2 regions of the Pseudoflavonifractor sp. BSD2780061688st1 E11 genome follow, and region 1 is predicted to be linked to the other one. Evidence: a T-box and tRNA genes for the amino acid it is inferred to sense, from the RefSeq annotation. Region 1 holds a T-box; the other holds one or more tRNA genes.

Region 1 (5,325 bases):
ACTGGACTTCCTGTACGCAACAGCGGACAATTACCAGCCAAATCCCCGGGAGGAACAGTTTCTAGCATTTATCCGTGAGTGCGCACACCCGGTTCAAAACCGGAACTGACGGCAGTTTTCAGCTGCCAGACACATCGCTTCATAATAAAAGGCGGGAGCCCGCCCATAGGGACAGCTCCCGTCTTTTCCTGTTTTCTAGCAGATTTCCGCTCCTGCCGGAACGTCTTTTTCAGGCTGCATCAGTACGATGTTTCCATTTTCATCTTCCGCACAGAGAATCATTCCTTCGGAAAGCACGCCTGCCAGCTTCGCCGGTTTCAGGTTGACAAGAACCATGACTTTCTTTCCGACCATCTCTTCCGGTGAGTACCATTTCTTGATTCCGGACACGATCTGTTTTACCTGGCTTCCGATCTTCACCTGAGAGCAGAGAAGTTTTTTGGACTTCGGAACTTCCTCACATTTGATGATTTCGCCTACCTGGAACTGCATTTTCATGAAATCATCGTAGGAGATTTCCGGTTTTGCCTCGATATCGATCACCGGACCTTCCTCTTCCTGCGGTGCTTCTTCCGGCTGTGCAGGATGAAGTTTCTCTACTTCTTCCATCACTTCTTTGATATCTCTTCTTGCAAAAAGAATCTCCGGCTTGTCTGTCACATGGCCGTCTCCAAGCTGCGCGAGGATCTTTTCGGCTGTCTCCGGCATATATGGTGCAAGCAGTTTTGCTCCTTCGGAGATGCTTGTAATCAGGTTGTAAAGCACTGTCTCAAGACGGTCTTTCTTATCCTCTTCTTTTGCAAGTGCCCATGGCATTGTTTCATCGATATATTTGTTGCAGCGTTTGAAAAGATTGAAAATCTCTGTGATGGCGTCTGCCACTCTCAGGTCTTCCATCTTGGCGTCCACTTTGCCGGATGTCTCTTCCGTCACACGCTTCAGGTCTGCATCCACTTCTTCTGCCACGCCTTTATCCGTCACTGTTCCGCCAAAATACTTATTTGTCATGGAAACTGTTCTGTTTACAAGGTTTCCTAATGTATTGGCAAGGTCAGAGTTCATTCTCTCTACCATCAGTTCCCATGTAATGACACCATCGTTGTCAAACGGCATTTCGTGAAGCACAAAATAACGTACTGCATCCACACCGAACAGGTTGACAAGCTCATCCGCGTAGATCACATTTCCTTTGGATTTACTCATCTTGCCGTCTCCCTGCAGAAGCCACGGATGACCAAATACCTGCTTCGGAAGCGGAAGATCCAGCGCCATCAGGAAAATCGGCCAGTAAATCGTATGGAAACGGATAATATCCTTTCCGATCAGGTGCAGGTCTGCCGGCCAGTTCTTGTTGAAAAGCTCAGAGCTGTTTCCGTCCGCATCGTATCCGATTCCGGTGATGTAGTTGGTCAGCGCATCCAGCCATACATAAACGACATGTTTCGGATCAAAGTCTACCGGGATTCCCCACTTAAATGACGTCCTGGATACACAAAGATCCTGAAGTCCCGGAAGAAGGAAATTGTTCATCATCTCGTTTTTCCGCGCAACCGGCTGAATAAATTCCGGATGCTCGTTGATATGCTGGATCAGGCGGTCCGCATATTTGCTCATTTTGAAGAAGTATGCTTCTTCTTTTGCCGGTGTACACGGACGTCCACAGTCCGGACATTTACCGTCCACAAGCTGGGACTCGGTAAAGAAGGATTCGCACGGAGTACAGTACATTCCTTCATAGTATCCTTTATAAATGTCTCCCTGATCATACAGCTTTTTGAAGATCTTCTGCACCTGTTTCTCATGGTAGTCATCCGTTGTACGGATAAAATGATCGTATGATGTGTTCATCATGTCAGCGATCTCTTTCACCTGGGCAGCTACTTTGTCCACGTACTCCTTCGGAGTCACGCCTGCTTCCTCCGCCTTCAGCTCGATCTTCTGTCCATGTTCATCTGTTCCGGTCTGGAAATAGACATCGTAGCCCTTGCTTCTTTTGTATCTTGCGATTGCGTCCGCAAGCACAAACTCATACGTATTTCCGATATGCGGTTTGCCGGATGTGTAGGCAATCGCAGTCGTGATATAATACTTTTCTTTTTCATTACAATTACTGCACATAGATTTTTCTCTCCTTTTTTAATAAACGCTAAAATCAGCTTCACCTGTTGATACGGTCCACCAGTCAACGCTACAAAATAAACATAGAGTTCCGCTTGCGGAACTCTCGCGCCGAGTGCGGTCGCGTCAGCGACAAATTTCTGCCTCGCACGAGTACGCATCCCGCGGAGCGTTTTTATTTAACAGGGAACAAAGTTTCCTGTTAAATAAAAAGCCTTCCGGGGATATTTCCCCGGAAGGCGAATCCGCGTTACCACTTCCGTTTATCTGCCCCTCGCAGGACAGACCTCTGCGAGTGCCGGACGGCACCCTCCGCTGTAACGGGCGGAACCCATCATGAATTATCACGGTCATCCGTGTTCATCCATGCCGCTCTGAAGCCATCTTCCATCTTCCTTTCTCCATCCCTCTCAGCATCCGGGAATTCTCTGTAAGATTCCAGAACATGTACTCTCTTCTTCTACGCGTTTGCTTATGTAGTAAAAATGGTAGCATAGAAATTTTTGAAAGTCAAGATTTAACAATCCACTTCCCTTTTCGATTGGTTCCTACTCTTTCAATTACTCCCTTTTCTTTCATTTTTTTGATATAGTACTTCAACGTATTTTTATTTAAATTCAGTTTTTCAGCCATTTGTTTTTGAGAAAGAAACGGATTCTGTTCTATCAGTTCCATAATATTTTTTTCAGGATCATTTTCTTTAGACTGGGTGGTTTGGGTGACTGACTGGGTGGTCTGGGTGACTGACTGGGTGGTCTGTTCTTCTCTATTTCCCTCATCCAATGGTACAATAATTTTAAATATATCTCCTTCAATAAACTCGGGATCATTTCCAGAATAAAATTTACTATATTTAAATAAATTTCTTACACCAGAACCAAGCTGATCCGCATAACCAATATTTCTAAAAAAGGATGCGATAATTGGATTTTTGGGTATTGGTTCCATATTATCCGGTGTAATCACAATATTTTGAGAAGCACGATTGGCATTCTCCACATACATCCGTTCCTTTTCTATTACAAATTTTGCCTGATAAGAGCTTGTATATTCACGATGGATCAATGTATTCGCAATCATCTCACGGGTGATAATATTTCTCAGACTCTTACGTTGGTCATCTTCGAGAAAAAATTTATCCAGCAAATGCTTGCGCCCAAATTCCATTAAACGCTCATAGCTTTCTATCAAATTTGTCTGGATGATTTCTCTATCATCATAACGATCAATGTTTACTCTGCGTAAAAGCGCATCTGTCACATAGGCCGGTACAATGTCTAAAATTACATCGTCTTTTCCAAGAAGCATAACCGCTGCCAGATTGAATCCCTGCTCACCAGTTACACGATCAATAGAATATAATCTCGCACTTTTCAACAATTCATCATCTGTCATACGGCTCCACGGATGTCCGCTTCCGTTACTCTGATTTTCTGCCATAATACGAAGTTTAGGAAGCATATCAATCCGGTCATAAATTATTTTCTTGTAACTATGAACCTCGGCACTTGGTAAAACATGAATATGAATAATTGTCTTGCCCTCATATTTCAGGACTTTGGGTGACAAATAAACTGTAGGTGTAAACAACGCCGGATTGCTGACACAGCTTATAAAGTTTCTGACCATATCAGCTGCCGCATTTTCCGGCACCCCTAAAACAGTTCCATCATCCAGTACGCCTAAAAAAATGTCTCCTCCAAAACGGTTCAGAAAAGAGCATACTGTTTCATATACATCGCTTTCAATACCATTCCCACAACGCTTGAATTCCACTGCGATGGTTTCTCCTATGTCCCGTATTTCCTTAATCGCTTATGAATCCACAGCCTCGCCTCCTTATTCCGTCACTTTCCCTCCGTAGTACACCAGTCCTACAACGCCCGGTCCTGCGTGTGTGCCTATGCTTGGGCTGACATCGTTGATAACGACATCCTCAAATCCAAGATCGTTTACCATTTTCTTCACTGCGAGGGCATCCTCCATGCAGTCTCCGTGAAGGATTGCCACTTTGCGGTCTTTTCCGTAATGTTCCGGATCCAGCGACTTTTCCATGTTGGTGACAAGTGTTTTCAGCGCCTTCTTCCGCCCGCGGACAGTGCCGTCGGATTTCAGTTCTCCTGATGCCGTTATACGAAGAAGCGGCTTGATGTTGATCATGCTGCCGACAATCGCAGTCGTTTTGGAGACACGTCCTCCTCTTTGAAGATGGTGCAGATCATCCACGGTAAACCAGACATTGATATGGCTTCGTTCTTCATTCAGTACTGTCAGGACTTCCTGCATTGCTTTCCCCTGCTCCCTTAATTCTGCCGCCCGGTACACTGACAGACCTTCGCCGAGGGATGCATTCAGGGAGTCAAAGATCTCGATTTTCCTGTCCGGATACTCATCGAGCAGCTCCCTTGCCACCATGCGCACGTTGTTATAGCTGCCGCTCAATGCGCTGGAAAATGCGATGTGGAGAATATCTTTTCCTTCTTTTAAAACTGCCTCGAATTTTTCACGGATGACCGCAGGATTGTTTGCCATGGATTTCGGAAGTTCTCCCTTTCTCATGGTCTCATAAAATTCATGCGGGGACATGTTTTTTTCGTCTCCGTAAACCTCATCTCCGAATGCGTAGTACTGCGGAATCACCGGGATTCCATATTTCTTCAAAACCTCTGCCGGCACATCCGAATTTGAATCTGTTGTAATCGTGTAGTCCATCGTTGTTCTGCCTCCTCATTTCATCTCTTTTCTCTAACTTTGTTTTCTCCGCTTGATCACTTTCAGTCTTGTAAATTCTTCTCTGTCTTTTTCTTCCAGTGCGTTGCTGATGCTTGATACAAGCTGTGTATACATCGGGATAGTGATGTTCTGCAGCGCATTGGCTCTCTTCTGCGTCTTTTTAATATTGGAAGCAAGCCGGTAAGCCGCATTCTCCACCATGGAAAGCTTCACCGTCAAATCTTTCACCTTCCGGAAAGCTTCCGCCGCCCGGTCCGCGGACTCTTTTGTCGCGCTGAACGCATAAGTCGGAACCGGGGTCTTCGGCGTATATTTCACATGCGGGATCTCCGTCCCCATGATACTTCTTGTCTGGATCACGATCGAATCTTCGATCGGAACCGTATATGCGATCTGGGAGATCGTATTGATCCCGTTTTCAATATTTGCCTTCTGAAGGCATTGATACGCATAGGCAAATGTGCTGTCAATCTC
Region 2 (5,325 bases), on a different contig from region 1:
TTGCAATATTTTCCCGCATGGCATCAATATGCGGACGCATCTTTGGCCGCTGCGCAATGATTGTCGCATCGATATTTTCAATCACATATAAGTGTTCATCAAGAAGCTCTCCAACCTGTTCCAGAAGTTTCAGGCTGGATGCTCCTTTGTATGTTTCGTCTGTATCCGGAAAGTGAAGACCGATATCTCCAAGGGCCGCGGCGCCGAGAAGCGCATCCATGACCGCATGCAAAAGCACGTCCGCGTCCGAATGACCCAAAAGCCCCTTTTCATATGGAATCTTCACCCCTCCGATAATCAAGTCTCTTCCTTCTGTCAATTTATGGACATCATATCCCATTCCTACTCTCAATAAGACTCCTCCTTTACTTTTCACGTTCATCTGTCATGTATTGTACTCTTTTCCATCTTATTTTAACATATTCTTCCCAAAAACTACTGATTTTTCAGGAACATTATTTAACGCGGAACATTTTCGGGGCATAGCGGTACACCAGAATGAGCGCCGCCACAATATAGGCAAGTGTCACAACCAGCACACCTGCGGTAAACGGAAGATTTCCTGTGAGAGTACCGTTTGCCTGAAGCTCATAACACAGAAAACAAATCAGATAGACCGCCATATTAATTGCCTGAAAAAACGGATTTTTTACATTCATCTCTTCAGAATACGGCTGGAATACGTAGTACAAAAACAGGTGATGCACGGTAAAGAACACAGAAAGCATCAGTACTGCCGCACAAAACAAAAACATGTTCTGTCCAAAATTCCAGATACCGCAGATTCCACGAAATCCTGCCACCGCTGCACAGATTGCAGCTCCGATCACCAGATTATACCCCGCGATTTTTACCAGACGGATCCGGAAATTGGATAGAAGCGTCTTTGGATTCCGGTAGAAACCGAATTTCAGCATACTTTTATCGCAATTATAAAACATTGCCTTGCAGGCCTTGTCAGCCACCGTCATCATATACATAACAAAAACGAAAATCGGAAGGAAATCCGGAAGGTTTTCTGCTCCCAGATACGCTACTTCCGGCATTCCCACTCTGAACATCACACCTGCGATAAAAAAGCCCACGACTGCCGCCAGACGATAGTACACCGGTCTTAGAATCTGCCTCCTGTGCCTCAGGAAAAACAAAGCATTAAAGTATTCATAGCCGTGAAGCTTTTCCACTTCCGCCATCTTTCTGTTGTCTGCATGCAGATCCTGCTCCCGAATTCCCACAGACTTCTCATTTGCCGCCTGGGTGGATTGATTGACAATGGAAGAAAACAGCCATTGCTCTTCTACCGTCCTGTGGAGTTTCCGGCGGTAACAACGGTATCCTGACAGAATATACCACGCCGAAATCACACCCACAATACAAATCAGAACAAGTAAAACAGGATGAAACAGTCTCTCTGCAGTCAAAAATGGTCCCCACGGCACGAACACAGTATATGCACCGGCAACGGACAGAAAAATAATTGTCCATACCCATCCGGTTTTTCTGGAGAACACAATCCCTTTCCGGTCATACAGCCATACCTGAAACGCCTCGCCCGCAGCACGCATCATCACAATGACAATCCAGAGACATATACCGTCTGCAATACTTCCTCCCGTAAACCAGGAAGCTGTCATGATGCAAATCAGAAAATACAATGCGAACGGGATATAACAGTAAAGAAGATATACCTTTGTATACTTTTCCACATCCATTTTCATGTACCGTATCGCGGTAAATTTCTCTTTCGTTACTTTAAAGACCACACTATCCTGAAGCGGTCCCATGATACAGGACAAAAAGAACAGGATCTGAACCAGACTGTCAAATCTCACTCCACTTTCCGCCGTACCAGCAAAAAGTGCCGGAAGGACAGCAAAAAGAAATATGTAAAGCGCCTTCCCCGCCAGACTGAAAACCTGACCAAGAATTGTAAACAACACCGCAAGCACCATCTTCAATTCCCGATTCCCATACACACTGTCCGGAACATGCTTCCCGATCACCCACAGTCTCTTCAGATAATACAGGAACGTATTCGTCACAATTGTTGCTTTTAACATAATAATCTGCTGTAATGTTCTAACCATGGCTTTCCTCATCCTTCAATAATTCAATGATCTGTTCTTCAAAATCCTTCTGCTTCAACATCTCATGGTCGATCTGCCTGAGTCTCCCGTCACTTAAAATGACGATCTCATCACAAAGATCCGTCGCAAGCTGCAGAATATGCGTAGAGAAAATGATCACATGATCCTTCTGCATACTGCGCAGAAGACGCTTCATCTCCAGCGCAACAACTACATCCAGTGAAGTCAGCGGCTCATCCAGAAGAATCACCGGCGGCCTTGAGATCATAAAACAAATCATCTGAAGCTTATTCTTCATTCCATGAGAATATCCCTTGATCAGCTTCTTCCTGTCCTCCTGGTCAATCTGCACCAGATCAAAATACGCTTCCGCACTCGTCCCCGGCTCAATCCTGTCCCTGTTAATATCCATAAAAAACCGTACAAACTCTTCACCCGTCAAAAAATCCGGAAGCACCGGCACCGAAAACACATATCCAATCTCATCCGGCATTATCTCCCGCTCGTTCTCTCCGTCCCAGAGCATAGCAGCCCCTGAATCCGGCTGAATCTCATCGCTCAGGCAATTAAACAACGTCGTCTTACCAGCTCCATTACGCCCAAGAAGCCCATAAATCTTTCCCTTTTCAAACACAAAGGAACAATCATGCAAAACCACCTTGCTGCCAAAAGATTTCTTCACATTATTTAAACGTAATTCCATATCCTTCCCCTTTTCGTTCGATTTTTTCAATATTATATCTAAAAAGTCTGCCAGATACAACGTAAAAAACCATATTCCAGAAATATTAAGAATTATTTAGAATTATTGCCAAATTATCGGGGACGTGTTCCGGTGTATCGGAACCTGTCCCCGATGGAAAAAATCTGACAATTTGAGTTTTGCCTTATTTTATGCGGGTTTCGGGGGTTTTTTTGTCATTTACGTCGTGTACCTGTGTATCGGAACACGTCCCCGCCGAAAGTAAAACACAACAAAAAAAAGAGACTTTCGTCTCTTTTTTTGTACTTATGAATTTGTAGTAGCGGGAACTGGATTCGAACCAGCGACACTACGGGTATGAACCGTATGCTCTAGCCAACTGAGCTATCCCGCCATATGTTTTGTAATTGTCATAAGAAATGGGACCTATAGGGCTCGAACCTATGACCCTCTGCTTGTAAGGCAGATGCTCTCCCAGCTGAGCTAAGATCCCATATGAATAGCGGGAACTGGATTCGAACCAGCGACACTACGGGTATGAACCGTATGCTCTAGCCAACTGAGCTATCCCGCCATATGTTCGTAATTTCTTACGAAATGGGACCTATAGGGCTCGAACCTATGACCCTCTGCTTGTAAGGCAGATGCTCTCCCAGCTGAGCTAAGATCCCATATATCGCGGGTCGCTTTCGCAACCCGCTTGATTATTATACTATTAACATCTGATAAATGTCAACACTTTTTTTATCTTTTTTGACATAGATTTTTTCACTTTTTTTGATGGTCTTTGCGGCTTTTTCCGTTTCAGACTGTTATAGCAGGATCTCAATGAATCTGCGTCTTTATCTTGCGGAAATTTTTAAACAATTCCCTGAGCTTCCATTGCGGCTGCTACTTTTTCAAATCCGGCAATGTTTGCTCCTACAACATAGTTGCCTTCGCATCCGTATCTCTTTGCTGCGTCTGCTGCGTTGTGGCAGATGTTTACCATGATGTTTTTCAGTTTCGCATCAACTTCTTCAAAAGACCAGCTCAAACGCTCGCTGTTCTGTGACATTTCCAGTGCGGATGTTGCAACACCGCCGGCATTGGATGCTTTTCCAGGTGCAAAGAGTATGCCATTTGCCTGTAAGTATTCTGTTGCTTCCATTGTAGTCGGCATGTTTGCTCCTTCTGCAACTGCGATACATCCGTTTGCCACAAGCTGTTTTGCATCTTCAAGGTGCAGTTCGTTCTGTGTTGCGCAAGGAAGTGCGATGTCACATTTTACGGACCATACACCTGCACCTTCATGGTATTCGGAGTTCGGACGGTATGTCTTGTACTCGGTCAGTCTTGCACGTTTTACTTCTTTGATCTCTTTCACTGCATCCAGATCAATGCCTTCCGGATCGTAGATCCATCCGGTAGAATCGCTCATGGTCACGACTTTTGCACCCATCTGTACTGCTTTTTCTGCTGCATAGATCGCAACATTTCCTGCTCCGGAGATGGCAATGACTTTATCTTTCATGTCTTTGCCTGCAAGTTTTAACATTTCTTCCGTGAAGTAAAGCAGTCCGTATCCTGTTGCTTCTGTACGAACAAGGGATCCTCCATAAGTCAGACCCTTTCCTGTGAGCACGCCTTCAAATACGCCGCGGATTCTCTTGTACTGTCCGAACATGTAGCCGATCTCTCTTGCCCCTGTTCCGATGTCTCCGGCCGGCACGTCTGTGTCTGCTCCAATGTATTTGCACAGCTCTGTCATGAAGCTCTGACAGAATGCCATGATCTCTCTGTCGGATTTTCCTTTTGGATCAAAGTCAGATCCGCCTTTTCCTCCGCCGATTGGAAGACCTGTCAGGGAGTTTTTGAAAATCTGCTCAAATCCAAGGAATTTAATAATGCTTAAATTTACAGACGGATGGAGTCTGAGTCCTCCTTTGTATGGTCCGATTGCGCTGTTGAACTGTACCCGGTATGCCTTATTGACATGTACCTGTCCGTTGTCGTCTACCCACGGCACACGGAAGAGCAGCTGTCTTTCTGGCTCTGTCAGTCTTTCCAGAAGCGCTTCTTTTCTGTATTTATCTTCATTTGCCTCAATCACGACACGGAGAGATTCCAGAACTTCTTTGACAGCCTGGTGAAATTCCGGTTCGTTTGGGTTTTTCTTTACTACAAGGTCAATCACTTCATCTACGTATGACATAACATCTTCCTCCTACTTCTTTTCCTAAAAAAGTCTGCATAAACATACATCGCTTTTCTTCTTTAACACTGTAAAGCATTTTCATGTCATTGTCAAGAATTTTTTACCTTGTCTTTTTGGTTCGCTTTTCCTGATTTTCCATTCCCGCGGCCTTCTCATGGGCAGCTTTTGCCAGTATTCGCAGCTGTTCGGAAAACGGCTCCGGATCGATTTCGCTCTCGGCCAGCAGTTCTCCCCACCATTCCGTCAACTTGTCTTTCAGCTTCAGATACAGTTTTTCTCCGCTTTCTGAAAGCGAAATTTCGTATGTTTTTGCATTTCCCGGACGTTTTTCCCTGATT

The links. The T-box of region 1 lies ahead of metG (methionine--tRNA ligase). A T-box ahead of a tRNA ligase gene usually reads a tRNA of that ligase, here a tRNA-Met.
Region 2: it has a tRNA-Met gene. The T-box ahead of metG (methionine--tRNA ligase) is inferred to sense a tRNA for this amino acid. The anticodon was not compared.

The regions. Positions count from the first base shown of each region.
Region 1 covers NZ_SPHM01000035.1:19,639-24,963, reverse strand. The annotation lists gene FGQ85_RS14145 (LysR family transcriptional regulator) at 1-109, shown strand, start outside; gene metG (methionine--tRNA ligase) at 196-2,118, opposite strand; T-box leader at 2,351-2,590, opposite strand; gene FGQ85_RS14135 (winged helix-turn-helix transcriptional regulator) at 2,629-3,894, opposite strand; gene FGQ85_RS14130 (DegV family protein) at 3,958-4,830, opposite strand; gene FGQ85_RS14125 (V-type ATP synthase subunit D) at 4,864-5,325, opposite strand, start outside.
Region 2 covers NZ_SPHM01000008.1:350-5,674, reverse strand. The annotation lists gene ispF (2-C-methyl-D-erythritol 2,4-cyclodiphosphate synthase) at 1-352, opposite strand, end outside; gene FGQ85_RS05090 (hypothetical protein) at 456-2,087, opposite strand; gene FGQ85_RS05085 (ABC transporter ATP-binding protein) at 2,080-2,790, opposite strand; tRNA gene FGQ85_RS05080 (tRNA-Met) at 3,111-3,184, opposite strand; tRNA gene FGQ85_RS05075 (tRNA-Val) at 3,211-3,283, opposite strand; tRNA gene FGQ85_RS05070 (tRNA-Met) at 3,291-3,364, opposite strand; tRNA gene FGQ85_RS05065 (tRNA-Val) at 3,389-3,461, opposite strand; gene gdhA (NADP-specific glutamate dehydrogenase) at 3,650-4,984, opposite strand; gene FGQ85_RS05055 (MarR family winged helix-turn-helix transcriptional regulator) at 5,088-5,325, opposite strand, start outside.